2 regions of the Vibrio sp. E150_018 genome follow, and region 2 is predicted to be linked to the other one. Evidence: predicted binding sites of a transcription regulator. Region 2 holds the regulator's gene; the other holds the start of a gene.
What was found. Region 2 encodes PurR, which represses purine synthesis genes. Its sites were predicted from a motif close to TNANGNAAACGTTTNCNTNA; they were not measured.
Positions count from the first base shown of each region.

Region 1 (7,095 bases), on a different contig from region 2:
CTGCAAAGCAACGCGCTTTTATTTTATGTGCTCTATGATGGATCTTAGCTACGACAAGCGAAGCGCCCTAGCCATGAGAAACGATAACTGATTGACAGTCACCCTAATGACTATCAAACTTCTTTTTAATTATTAGTAACCTTTCTATTTCTTATTTAATCGGTACTTTCCATGCTTCGCTTTCGCAGTTCTCGTACTCAAACTGTTTTTTTCTTAGTGGTTCTTCTGATCGCTAGCCAAGTTTTGTCTTATATGATCGTGTTTAACTACGCGTTACTTCCGAGCCTTAAACAATTTAATCGGATTCTTTCCCACGAAGTTCGGCTGATGTTAGACGAAGAAGATATGTTGAAGCAATCAGGTGAACAAGAACGACCATTTCGTCGTGAGCTACTAGCTGAACTTGGGGTGTCAATTTACCCGAAAGATTCTCCGCAAGCTAAAGAGTTTGAGGTTGCCTCAGCTATCGACTTTTTGAGTGAAGAAATGGGGGCTGAAGTGGGCTCACCGACGGAAGTTCGGTTAGTTTTAAGTGCTGAAAGTTATGTTCTATGGCTTAAAGTCGATGCTTTGCCCGATCACCTCATCCGTATTCCGCTAACCGAATTAACTGAAAAAGATTTTGCACCTTTGTTTCGCAACAGCCTGTTAATTGCCTTGTTATTAATTGCTGGTATGTGGTTTTTCATGCGTTTGCAAAATAGGCCATTAGTGGCATTGGAAGATGCGGCGAAGAAAGTGGGTAAAGGGGAAATTCCTGATCCGGTACCAGAAAAAGGTGCGTCAGAAATTTTAGCTGTAACCAAAGCGTTTAACCAAATGTCGAAAGGTATCCAAGCCCTAGAAGAAGATCGCGCTTTATTAATGTCGGGCATTAGCCATGATTTACGCACCCCGTTAACACGTATTCGTTTAGCCACCGAAATGATGTCACCGCAAGATGATTACCTAGCTGAAAGCATGATTAAAGACACCGAAGAGTGTAATGAAATTATTAGTCAATTTATGGATTACCTTAAACCAGCTCATACCAAAGATCACCAAGCGGTAAACTTAAATCAAATTGTCTCGGAAGTGGTGGTTGCAGAGCAAGATAAACACAGTACCGATTTTGAATTAACCATTACTGAAGGGATTCGTCATGCTCTAGGTGAAGCCGTGGCGCTTAAGCGTGTAGTATCTAACTTAATTGTTAACGCATTACGTTATGGCAATGGCTGGATTAAAGTGTCTACCGGTATGACGGCAGATAATAAGTTGGTTTGGGTTACTGTTGAAGATAATGGACCTGGCATTGATAAAGCCCAACTCGCATCGTTATTTGAACCTTTCACCCGGGGGGATACTGCTCGTGGTAGCAGTGAAGGTGCGGGATTAGGGCTTGCGATTGTTAAGCGTATTGTCAGCCAGCATCAAGGCCTAATTGTCGTCACCAACCGTACTCAAGGTGGTTTGAAAGTGCAGATCAGTATTCCAACCGCGAAGAAAGATAAGAGATTGGTTAGAGAAGGGTAAGCGCGAGCCGAGCTTCGGGGACGCTGCGCTAGGGAGCCGGGGAGATTGTTGCGTGTGACGTGTTTCGAGTAGCGTGTAAAAAGCAACAGCGTGTGGCTGGGTAGATACGTCGTCATCCCCTACATGAGCCTAAGCGAAGAAGATAGGGGATCTACTAAAAGCGTATTGAATCATTCTGTTTGTCATAGCTTATTGCGCGTGGTGATTAGATTCCCGCTCTCGCTAAGGCTCGGCAGGAATGACGCTTTCTGAGGGGTTCGTGTAAAAGCATAGCGATCGCTGAACTGCTCTTCCCAGGGACCAGAAACTAGGAACCTTTATTTCCTTACTCGTATCTAGTGCGCCTCGCTTCTCGTAACTCGAAGCGGAGCGCACTCGGATCTAGCTACACTTTCTAATCCTCTTTATTTGTCGGCAACAACATACTGAGTAAAATTGCGGTGATCCCACCTGCAGCCACACCTGATGAGAAAATACTCTTAATAAATTCAGGCATAAATTGCAGAATCTCTGGCTTTTGCGCAATGCCTAGCCCCATCGAGAACGACAGTGCCATGATTAAAATCGCGCGACGGTCTAAATCAACACGTGAAATAATACGAACCCCAGCTGCGGCAATTGTGCCGAACATCACGATAGTCGCGCCGCCAAGTACTGGTTCTGGAATTAACTGTACAAAACTTGCTACGCCCGGAAATAAACCCAGAATAATCAGCATGCCAGAAATAAAGTAACCCACGTAACGACTCGCGACACCCGTTAACATTATGATGCCGTTGTTTTGGCTAAAGGTTGAATTAGGGAAGCTGTTAAAGAGTGCGGCAATGGCAGAGTTTAAACCATCGGCTAACACACCACCTTTGATACGTTTTAGGTAAACCGGGCCATCAACTGGCTCGCCTGAAACTTCTGACGTTGCGGTAATATCACCAATCGCTTCTAGTGCGGTGATAAGGAAGATTAGCACTAAAGGAATAAACAGCGACCAATCAAACCCTAGACCAAATTGCATCGGAATCGGCAAGGCGACTACTTCAGTATGAGCGGTTTGGCTGAGATCAAGCATTCCCATGAAATAAGCTACAACGCAGCCGACAAGCATCGCAATCACAATGGATGCTACACGTAAATATGGGTTTTTCGCTCGATTTAAAATCACGATTAAACCTAATACTACGCCAGCAAGTGCTAGGTTATCCAAACTGCCGAAGGTGTTGTTTTCCATTGCGCCATAGCCACCACCAATTGAGACTAAGCCGATTTGGATTAGCGTTAAACCAATTAATGTCACTACAATGCCCGACACGAGTGGGGTAATAATTTTTTGTGCGTACTGCAAAATGCGAGATAAGAAGATTTCCGCACTAGAAGCTACCAAGATAGTGCCGAAAATCGCTGCCATCATAGTTTCAATCGAAGCGCCACCGGCCTTCAACGATAAGCCAGCGCCGATGATCGGTCCGAGAAAGTTAAAACTAGTGCCTTGAATGGAAAGCAAACCAGAACCAATAGGCCCAATAGTGCGTATTTGTATAAATGAACAAATACCCGAAGCAAATAGTGACATGCTGATAATGGTATTGGTTTGCTCGGCAGGCACCCCTAAAGATTGGCAAATTATAAGGGAAGGGGTGATGACCGCAACAAACATCGCAAGTAAGTGTTGCAGAGCGGCAAAAATGGTTTGAGGAAAGGGTGGACGATCATTTAATTGATACACCAGTTCCGTAGGTCGTGAAGCATGCGGGGCAGTCATAATCTTCCTTATAATCCAAATATTTTTTGACTGATACGTCAAGAATTTTGCGCATATTATAAGAGGTTGGATGAAGAAAGCAAACGTTTGCGCGCAAGCGATTATCGAGTCTAGGGTGTTTCACTTCTCGTGACTCGGAAAAGAAAGAGCAGAGTGATTGTGGCGAGTTGAGTGTTTTGATTAAAAGTAAAAGCGTGTGAGCTTGGGGTAAGTACGTCGTCATCCCCTACATGAGCCTAAGCGAAGAAGATAGGGGATCTACTAAAAGCGTATTGAATCATTCTGTTTGTCATAGCTTATTGCGCGTGGTGATTAGATTCCCGCTCTCGCTAAGGCTCGGCAGGAATGACATTTTTTTGTGGGTTTCGTGTACGTGTAAAAGCAATAGCGAGCGCTGAACGGCTCTTCCTAGGAACCGAAACTAGGAACCTTTATTTCGTTACTCGTATCTAGAGCGCTCTGCTTCTCGTGACTCGGAAAAGAAAGAGCAGAGTGATTGTGGCGAGTTGAGTGTTTTGATTAAAAGTAAAAGCGTGTGAGCTTGGGGTAAGTACGTCGTCATCCCCTACATGAGCCTAAGCGAAGAAGATAGGGGATCTACTAAAAGCGTATTGAATCATTCTGTTTGTCATAGCTTATTGCGCGTGGTGATTAGATTCCCGCTCTCGCTAAGGCTCGGCAGGAATAACATTTTTTTGTGGGTTTCGTGTACGTGTAAAAGCAATAGCGAGCGCTGAACGGCTCTTCCTAGGAACCTTTATATCGTAGCGCTCTCGGATCTTGAAACCGCTTTTATTCTTACGCCTTCACATACTCACTACGCTCACCCAACCAACGCTCAACGATCGCTTTGGCATTATTTGGATATTGCTGGTGGATGTGGCGAGCAATGCGTTGTACTTCGGGGATTAGGTATTGATCTCGCAGTAAATCGGCGATTTTAAAATCCGCTACGCCAGTCTGCTTGGTGCCGAGTACTTCGCCGGGTCCTCGGATTTCGAGATCTTTCTGGGCTATCACAAAACCATCGTTACTTTCACGTAGCACGCCGAGACGCTTTTGCGCGGTTTTAGACAGTGGCGCGTGATAAAGCAGCACACAAGAACTAGCAACCGAGCCACGTCCTACTCGACCACGTAACTGATGCAGTTGTGCTAAGCCTAAACGCTCAGGGTTTTCGATGATCATCAAACTGGCGTTAGGTACATCGACTCCAACTTCAATCACGGTAGTAGCGACTAATAAATGTAATTCACCGGATTTGAATTGCTGCATCACTTGCTGTTTTTCGGAGGGCTTCATACGACCATGCACCAAACCAATGTTAAGTTCAGATAGTTGGTGTTGTAATTCTTCTGCGGTATCCGCAGCAGCTTGAGCTTCTAATACTTCGGATTCATCAATTAAAGTACACACCCAATATGCTTGTTTACCTTCTTGGGCACAAGCGATGCGAACTCGTTCGATAATGTCGTTTCGGCGAGTATCAGCAATCGCGACGGTTTGAATCGGCGTTCGACCGGGCGGCAGCTCATCAATAATGGATGTTTCCAAATCGGCATAAGCGGTCATCGCAAGGGTGCGCGGAATTGGCGTCGCCGTCATGATTAGCTGATGAGGATAACTACCTTGTCGCTTCCCTTTCTCGCGCAACTCTAAACGTTGGTGAACACCAAAGCGGTGTTGTTCATCAATGATCACTAGCGCTAGATGATTAAATTCCACATGCTGCTGAAAAAGTGCGTGAGTGCCCACTATCATCTTTGCTTCACCAGAGGCAATGCGCCCTAGCTGAGTTTGTTTGGCTTTTCCTGTTAATTTACCTGCTAACCAGCCGACTGAAATACTGAGTGGCTCTAACCATTGGGCAAAATTAATTGCATGTTGTTCGGCTAATAACTCGGTTGGTGCCATCAATGCGACTTGATAACCTTGTTCTAATGCGTGAGTGGCTGCTAACACTGCAACGAGCGTTTTACCGGAGCCAACATCGCCTTGCACTAATCGCATCATTGGGTGTGGCTGTTGTAAGTCTTTTTCAATCTCTCTGACTACACGAGCTTGAGCATTAGTTGGCGTAAAAGGCAGAGTGGCGAGCAGTTGCTGTTTAAGTTGGCCAGTGCAGTTGAGTGGTAATGACGGATCTTGTTGCCCTTTACTACGCACATCCAACATAGATAAATTCTGTGCGAGCAATTCTTCAATAATTAAGCGTCGTTGTGCTGGGTGCTTACCCAATTCAAATTGTTGTATATCAATGTTAGGAGAAGGGCGATGAATGGTATGCAGCGCTTGGTTTAAGGTAATTTGATGATCGTATAAACCGCTAGGCAGTAATTCAGTTACTGCAGAACTATCTAATAATTCGAGTGCTTGGTCGGTTAAGCTTTTGAGCGTATTTTGGCGTAAACCATCAGTCGTTGGATAAATCGGCGTTAAGCTTTGTTCCAACTGCGGCGTATCATTGCCATTTAAAAAGTGATAGTCAGGGTGCATGATCTCAAGCCCCATATTGCCGCGTTTGATTTCACCATAAGCGTAGAGCGGGCGACCTTCGGCAAAGCTGTTTTTCATGCCAGCATTGAAATTGAAAAAGCGTAAAGTCAGGGTGCCATTGCCATCACTCACTTTGACGGTCAGCATTTTTTTGCGACCAAAGTGAGTATCGCAACTCATCACTCGACCTTGAATCGCGACAAATAATCCGGCATGTAATTTGGCGATAGGGTAGACACGAGTACGATCTTCGTAGCGCAAAGGCAAATGAAACAGTAAATCTTGGATTGAATGTAAACCTATCTTGGCTAGTTTTTCAGCCACCTTTGCCCCAACACCTGAAAGGGAAGTTAATGGTACCGCGGAAAGGATTTGTGGTTGCATTGAGGATTCTCGTATGTCGGGCGCTTCGCTGCTCGTGACTCGAAAAAGAAGGAGCCAACAAGCAGAGCGTTTCTCGTGTTTCGTTTTAGGGAGCTACGTTTTCGAATAAAGCACTTCATCGGTTAGTGGCAGTGCTATCGAGTCACGAGCTACGATAAGCGAAGCGATCGAGCCTCGCGTTTATTTATACCTAATCCCTTTCGGCTGTCCATCAGACATGGTCTTGAAGCGTTTATGTAGCCACATCCATTGATCACCACCACGTAAAATCAGTTTTTCAATGGTTTTATTCATGAGAGTAGCGGCACCTTCAGGATCACGACGTGGGAAGCTTTCACTAATATCCTGCTCGATTCGGAAGTCGTAACGGAAACCGACTCTGAAACAAGAAACAGGAAGTACCGCACATTTACTTGCGTCAACTAACACACTAGTGCCGGTGGTTGTGCAGGCATCTTGAACTGCAAAGAAAGGCACAAATACTGAATTTTTAGGGCCATAGTCATGATCTGGTAGATAGAATAACTTTTTGCCTCTGCGTAGAACTTTCAACATACCTTTTACGTCTTTACGGTCGACCATAATGTTGCCGTTGCGAGTACGGCCCCAATGCTGAATAAAGTTATAAGCTGGATTGTTGTGTGGGCGATAAACACCATAACCTGGGGAGAATAACGCGCAACAGCGTGCGGTTAATTCAACATTAAGGGCATGAACACCACAGATCAACGTGCCGCGACCTTGCTCTTCGAATCGAGTTAGACGATCGACGTGATAATAACCCACACGTTTTTTTAAACGCCAATCAGGCCAAAACCAAGCAATCGCACTTTCAAAGATCGCAAAGCCAGTATTTTTGAAGTTCTCCTTAACCACATAATCACGACGAGTCTGACTGATTTCTGGAAAGCATAGCTCAAGGTTACGTTGGGCAACTTTTACAC
Region 1 covers NZ_JBHGNY010000005.1:128,009-135,103, forward strand. The annotation lists gene envZ (two-component system sensor histidine kinase EnvZ) at 172-1,515, shown strand; gene ACE3G9_RS07710 (uracil-xanthine permease family protein) at 1,910-3,271, opposite strand; gene recG (ATP-dependent DNA helicase RecG) at 4,070-6,151, opposite strand; gene lpxL (LpxL/LpxP family Kdo(2)-lipid IV(A) lauroyl/palmitoleoyl acyltransferase) at 6,332-7,095, opposite strand, start outside.
Region 1: the regulator PurR is predicted to act here: its motif matches at 3,347-3,366, upstream of ACE3G9_RS07710 (uracil-xanthine permease family protein).

Region 2 (7,095 bases):
GAAATAACACCAAATCCGATTGCTCAGTTAAGTGCTCATCGAGGTGTTGAATAGCAGAATGAACAAAACGAAACTGCGAAGATAAACCATTACTATCAATATCTTGCTGAGCTAACGTTAACATTTCGTTGGAAATATCACACAGAGTCACTTGGTGTCCAAGCTGAGCAATTTTTTGCGACATTTGAGCTAATCCGCCTCCAGCATCGAGCACAGACAAAGCGTTTTTTTGCTGTTGTAAACGGCTTAATGCTTGCTCAATATCTTGCCAAAGGATCACTTGACGAATATCACCTTTATCCGAACCATAGATGTTTTTAGCAAATTTATGCGCGATATCATCGAAATTTCGATCATTGTCCATTTTTTTTCATTTAAGATAACTGAATTTTACGTGTATTCTGTCACAGCAATTACAGGAATAAAGCAATTACTCCGTTTTACCTGCTGAATGATGAATTTTTGGGCTATTTAAAATGTTTGAACTGAAAAAATTAATTGGTGCTCTGATCATGCCTTTACCAGCCTTGCTGATTATAGGTTTTATTGGCTTATTTCTGATTATGTTCACTTACAAACGTGGATTAGGGTGTTTATTCACTTTTGTTTCTTTAATGGGGATCTTTCTATTTTCATTCCAACCCATTTCTACTTCATTATTGAAACCGACCGAACGTGCTTACAAAGCTTTTGTACCCGTAGATGGCTCCGTTGACTATGTCATGGTATTGGGAAGTGGTCATATTGTTGATAATGACATTCCAGCAACATCGGAATTGTCTCGTAATGGTTTGATGCGTCTTGCCGAAGGTATCCGTATTTTAAACCTCTACCCTGGTGCAAAATTAATTTTGTCAGGTTATGACGGTGGCACATCAGTAAGCAATGCGCGAATGATGGCTAATGTTGCCGTGTCATTAGGGGTTGCGAAGTCGGATATTATCTTATTAGAAAGCGCTCAAGATACTTGGGATGAAGCACATCAAGCAGCAGGTTTCGTTGCGGATAAACGTATGGTTTTAATCACCTCTGCTAGTCACATGAAACGTGCAATTGTTGAGTTTAAAAAAGCCGGGCTTGAACCTATTCCTGCACCAACCAATTACTTAGCTTTTGATGATATTAAGCAACCATGGGATAAGTATTCTCCACAAGCGAAATATCTTGAACAAAGTGAACGTTATTGGTATGAGCAACTAGGTCGTTGGTGGTCTTCACTGCGCGATACACTGACTAACCAAAAGAACTCTGGTACCACTACAATATTAGAATAACGAGATAATACTCGAGCAATCGATAACGTTGTCGCTAACATGCGATGTCCGTTTAGTCATAAAAATGCCATATCTGATTGTCAGGCATAGCATTTAAGACTAAAATCGTAGCTCATATATTCAAGCATAAAATACAGAATAAAATTAAGTCGCTGATTGAAGGCGACTTTTATCTTTTTAGATTAGAATAAATCCGGCGAAAGTGTCGGCATAAAGGAAATTCACTATGGCTACAATCAAAGATGTCGCACGTATTGCAGGTGTTTCCACCACAACAGTGTCACATGTCATCAATAAGACTCGCTTTGTTGCAGAAGCAACTCAAGAAAAAGTCATGGCCGCAGTGAAAGAACTGAATTATGCCCCAAGTGCCGTTGCCCGTAGTCTTAAATGCAATACCACCAGCACTATTGGGATGTTGGTAACACAATCTACTAACCCATTTTTTGCCGAAGTAGTGGATGGTGTAGAAAGTTATTGTTACCGCAAAGGTTATACGCTAATCCTATGTAATACAGGTGGTCGCGCTGACAAACAACGTGATTATATCCGCATGCTCGCCGGCAAACGTGTTGATGGTCTTTTAGTGATGTGTTCAGACTTAGATGCTGATCTACAAGAAATGCTAGACGGTCACCCTGATATTCCTAAAGTTGTTATGGACTGGGGCCCAGAAAGCTCTCAAGCGGATAAAATCATCGATAACTCTGAAGAAGGTGGCTATTTAGCTACTCGCTACCTGATGGATCAGGGCCATAAAGACATTGCTTGCCTCAGTGGTCATTTCGAGAAAGTCGCCTGTAAAGAACGTATCTCTGGTTGTAAGCGCGCATTAGCGGAAGAGGGTTTAACGCTTCCAGAAGAGTGGTTACTTGAAGGTAACTTTGAGTGTGATACCGCAGTAATTGCTGCAGATAAAATTCTTGCGATGGATAAAAAACCAACCGCAGTTTTCTGCTTTAACGATATTATGGCACTTGGCTTAATGAGTCGTTTACAAGAAAAAGGCATGAAAATACCAGAAGATATCTCAGTGATTGGTTACGATAATATTGATATCTCACCTTACTTTTCACCACCTTTGACTACAGTTCACCAACCAAAACGTCGTTTAGGTAAAAATGCCGTAGAGATTTTATTAGAGCGTATTAAAGATAAAAACCACGCTAAACAAACATTTGAGATGTTCCCTGAGATTCTTGAACGTTCTTCGGTAAAATCTCTGAAATAGTAGTAACCTTAAACAAATAATGAATAAAAACCAACGCTGATGTCGTTGGTTTTTTTTTGAAATTTTTTAGGCTTATCATCTGTCTATATTTTTAAGTTAAATTTCTCTATCCATTTTGTATGAGGATATATATGAAACGTCTATTACTTAGCTTCGCTTTTCTCACCCTCCCGCTGCTTTCTTCTGCTAAAGATGGCTCTATTCGCCAGTTGGATTGGCAACAAGTTGAGCAACAAGCAAAAGGACAAGATGTGTACTTTAATGCTTGGGGTGGCAGCCAAGAAATTAATAACTATCTTCGTTGGGTTGCGAAGCAAGTGAAGCAAAAGTATGGCGTAGCACTTCACCATGTAAAAGTTTCTGACATTTCCGAAACCACTACTCGTTTACTCGCTGAAAAAACTGCCGGAAAACACTCTGGTGGTAGTGTCGATATGGTTTGGATTAATGGTGAGAATTTCAAATCAATGAAGAATAGTCAATTACTCTACGGCCCTTTCACTTCAAGCTTACCAAATTGGCAAAAAGTCGATTCTAGCCTACCGGTTACTCATGATTTTTCTGAACCAACAGAAGGATTGGAAGCACCTTGGGGAGTCGGTCAATTAGTCTATATTCATGATCAAAAAAAATTACCGGCCCCACCACAATCAGCAAAACAATTATTCGATTATGCTAAAGCACATCCAGGACGTATCACTTACCCTAAGCCACCTCAGTTTCATGGCACTAGCTTTTTAAAAGCCTTACTTATAGAGCTCTCTGATGAAAAGAGTGCGCTATCTAAGCCTGTTGATGAAGATTCATTTACTCAAATAACTCAACCTTTATGGAACTACTTAGATGCGATTCAGCCTTATCTATGGCAACAAGGTCGTCAATTTCCAACCACTCAACCTGAGATGCTACAACTGCTTGATGATGACCAAATCGATATTGCGATTACTTTTAATCCGAATGAAGTTTTTTCTGCCCAAGCAAGCGGCAAATTAGCGCCAAGCACTCAGAGCTACGCATGGAAAAATGGCGCTCTGTCTAACATTCATTTTCTCGCTATCCCATGGAATGCCAATGCAAAAGAAGGCGCATTGGTTGTGATTAACTTTCTACTCAGCCCACAAGCACAATCACGTAAAGGGGATATCAATGTCTGGGGCGATCCATCAGTATTGCAAGCCAAATACTTAACAGGTAGCGCTCATAAAACCATACTATCTCCCTCAATTGAAGAGCCTCACCCTAGCTGGCAAACCGCCCTAGAACAGGCTTGGATTGAGCGATATAGCCGATAACAACGAATTAAGGAAACTTATGCAAAGCAAGCAAAGACGTATGCTAAGCATCGGTTATTTACTGGTGATTTTGATCTGCTTTTTCCCTCTTCTTCCGGGGGGGGTAGGCATGGTGATCCCTGCTTTTGGTATTATTCCACCGCTTGGTCTGAATATATTCACTTTGGATGGATTCATATCAGCCATCAACTGGCCGGGAATTGAACGTTCGATCCTGCAAACTATCATGACCGCGGTCGTCAGCACCGTCATTGCCACCATCATGAGTTTTGCCATTTTACAAGCCTATTGGGGGAGTCGTTCATGGCAGCGAATCGAGAAGATATTATCCCCAATCCTCGCGCTACCTCATGTCGCTTTTGCGGTGGGTTTTCTATTCTTATTCTCTGATACTGGTTGGTTAGCCCGCCTTTTAAACTTAATGGTAAGTAATACTTATGGTGAACTCCATGCATGGTTTACTTGGCTTTACTCTTTACAAGATAATATTGGTATTAGCTTAGCCCTTGCTCTGGCCATTAAAGAAACGCCTTTTTTGTTATTAATGAGTGTCGCGATACTAAACAACTTAAAAGTCGAACAAACACTGCAAGTCACGCAAGGCTTGGGATACTCTGTGGCTCAATCATGGTGGAAAGCGATTTTCCCTCAATGGTTGCATCACATGCGCTTTCCACTTTTCGCTATCATGGCTTATTCCTGCTCGGTGGTTGATGTTAGTTTGATTTTAGGTCCCATTAACCCTCCGACATTTGCGGTATTAGTATGGCAATGGTTTAACGATCCAGATTTATCTCAACTCCCAAGAGCGGCAGCTGGCGCTTTTCTCATGTTTTTTTTATGTTCTGTTTTAATTGGCCTCATTTGGCTAACAGAACATTTAGTACTAGGAAAATTTCGATCTTGGTTAACCTCTGGCCGAAATGCTTCCTTGCCCATAAAACCTTATTTCTTTCACCTAATCGCCATCATTAGTTTATTGACCATTCCGGTAATAATCATTTGGACGTTTGCACTACGCTGGCCATACCCAAACCTACTGCCTACATTTTGGAGTATTCGATTTTGGTTAAGTGAATGGACCTATATTCAAGACACCATTTTAACCAGTGTTTGGCTGGCGCTATTCAGCTCTGGGACAGCTCTAGTGCTTACCCTGATTGCTCACGAATATCGCCATCATTTTCGTTACCATATTCCAATGTATGTGATTGCCTTGCCTATGTTGGCCCCTCAACTCTCTTTACTTTTTGGTTTACAAATCATCAGCCTTTGGATTAATCAACAATATTATTGGTTGTGGGTAATATGGGCACATATCTTTTTTGTTTTTCCTTATGTTTATCTATCTTTAGATGGACCATGGAAAAGCTACCCTAGTCGACTATCTCAAACCGCAGTAAGCCTCGGTGTTTCACCACTAAAGGTCTTCTTCACAATAAAGTTACGTACCCTTGCCAGTGGGATATTATTTGCTTGGGCGATGGGGATAAGTGTAAGTTTAGCGCAATATTTACCAACGTTAATGTTAGGTTCAGGAAGAATAGTTACCTTGACCACTGAAGCCGTTGCGTTATCCAGTGGACATGACCGCAGAGTAATTGCACTTTATGCATTATGGCAGGCAATACTACCCTTTATTTTTTTCAGCTTAGCGCTTATCGGTAACCGTATTTTTCAGCGCCGCTATAAGAAGCAGGAGCCACCTTCATTATGAGTTTGTCATTAGAACAACTATCTATTTTTTATCGGGCATCAAAAGCATCCGAGTCGGAAAAAATACCACTACTTAACAACCTCAATTTAAGTATTGCCCCCAGTGAGATAGTCACCTTAATGGGCCCAAGTGGTTGTGGTAAGTCAACATTACTTAATGTTATTGCAGGGCACCTTAGTCAAGAGTTTTATTATGAAGGTAGAGTAATGTTAGATAAACAAGAGATTCAAACTAATGAACCTCATAAACGTTCAATCGGCATACTATTTCAAGATGACTTACTGTTTCCACATTTGAACATATGGGAAAACATTGCATTTGCTCTGCCAAATAATATCAAAGCAAAAAAAAGAAAATTAGAAGCTCTAGCAACCTTAAATAAGGTTGGATTATCTGATATCGCCAATTCTATGCCACATCAAATTTCAGGTGGACAAAGAGCCCGAGTCAGCTTGATTAGGATGCTAAGCTCGCAACCTAAGGCAGTTTTACTCGATGAGCCATTTAGTAAATTGGACCCCGAACTGCGAGTTAACTTTAGAGATTGGGTGTTTAAACAATTAGCTGCAGCTCAGGTTCCAACATTGATGGTCACACATGATAAAACCGATGCTCCTCTCAACGGAAAAATTATACATTGGGAGCAATTTACCACGGAGAATGCCAATGCTTGATAGGTATGTTATCCCACTAATAAAACGCCCATTAGACACCTTGGCAAAGCAATGCGTTCAGCGCCATATAAAAGCTGATCACATCACGCTAGCAAACTTTCTAATTGGTCTACTCTCTATTCCCGCATTATGGGGTGAGCATTACCTTCTTGCTTTATTATTCATCGTATTGAACCGTATAGGTGATGGTCTTGATGGTGCGATCGCGAGACAGACACAAACCTCTGACGCCGGTGGTTTTCTTGATATTTGTTTGGATTTTATTTTTTACGCTCTGATCCCATTTGGTTTTATCTTAGCTAATCCAGAACAAAATGCACTTTGGGGAGCACTATTGATTGTCAGCTTTGTGGGCACAGGTAGTAGCTTCTTAGCATTTGCTTCTATTGCGGGCAAACGAAATATTAGCAATCCGGTTTATCAAAACAAATCTTTATATTACATGTCAGGTATTGCAGAAGGGACCGAGACCATAGGCTTTTTTATTGCCTTTTGTCTATGGCCTGATCTTTTCCCAATACTTGCTGCCATCTTTGTTGCATTATGTTTTATTACCACACTCAATAGAATTTTGGCGGGTTATCGAACTATTCAATCATCGGAGATTCAGCAGCAAAAAGAGGATAATTTATGAAAATATTCAGTGCGGGTAACCCTGTTGAAGCTCATATTGTTTGCGAGTTACTCAAGAGCCATCAAATTGAGGCCAAGGTGCATTCAGGTGAGATTTTCAGCTTAAAGGGGGAAATTCCACTAACTAATGACACCGATCCCTATGTTTGGCTACTTGATGCGCAAGATGAGGAAAGCGCTAAGCAACTAATAGAAGATTATGAAAAAGAAGAGTTGAGAGCCAATTGGGATTGTCAACAATGTGGAGAAAATATTGAAGCTCAATTTGCAGTAT
Region 2 covers NZ_JBHGNY010000003.1:105,560-112,654, reverse strand. The annotation lists gene cmoM (tRNA uridine 5-oxyacetic acid(34) methyltransferase CmoM) at 1-364, opposite strand, end outside; gene elyC (envelope biogenesis factor ElyC) at 477-1,274, shown strand; gene purR (HTH-type transcriptional repressor PurR) at 1,501-2,505, shown strand; gene ACE3G9_RS05260 (ABC transporter substrate-binding protein) at 2,637-3,797, shown strand; gene ACE3G9_RS05255 (ABC transporter permease) at 3,817-5,514, shown strand; gene ACE3G9_RS05250 (ATP-binding cassette domain-containing protein) at 5,511-6,188, shown strand; gene ACE3G9_RS05245 (CDP-alcohol phosphatidyltransferase family protein) at 6,181-6,822, shown strand; gene ACE3G9_RS05240 (putative signal transducing protein) at 6,819-7,095, shown strand, end outside.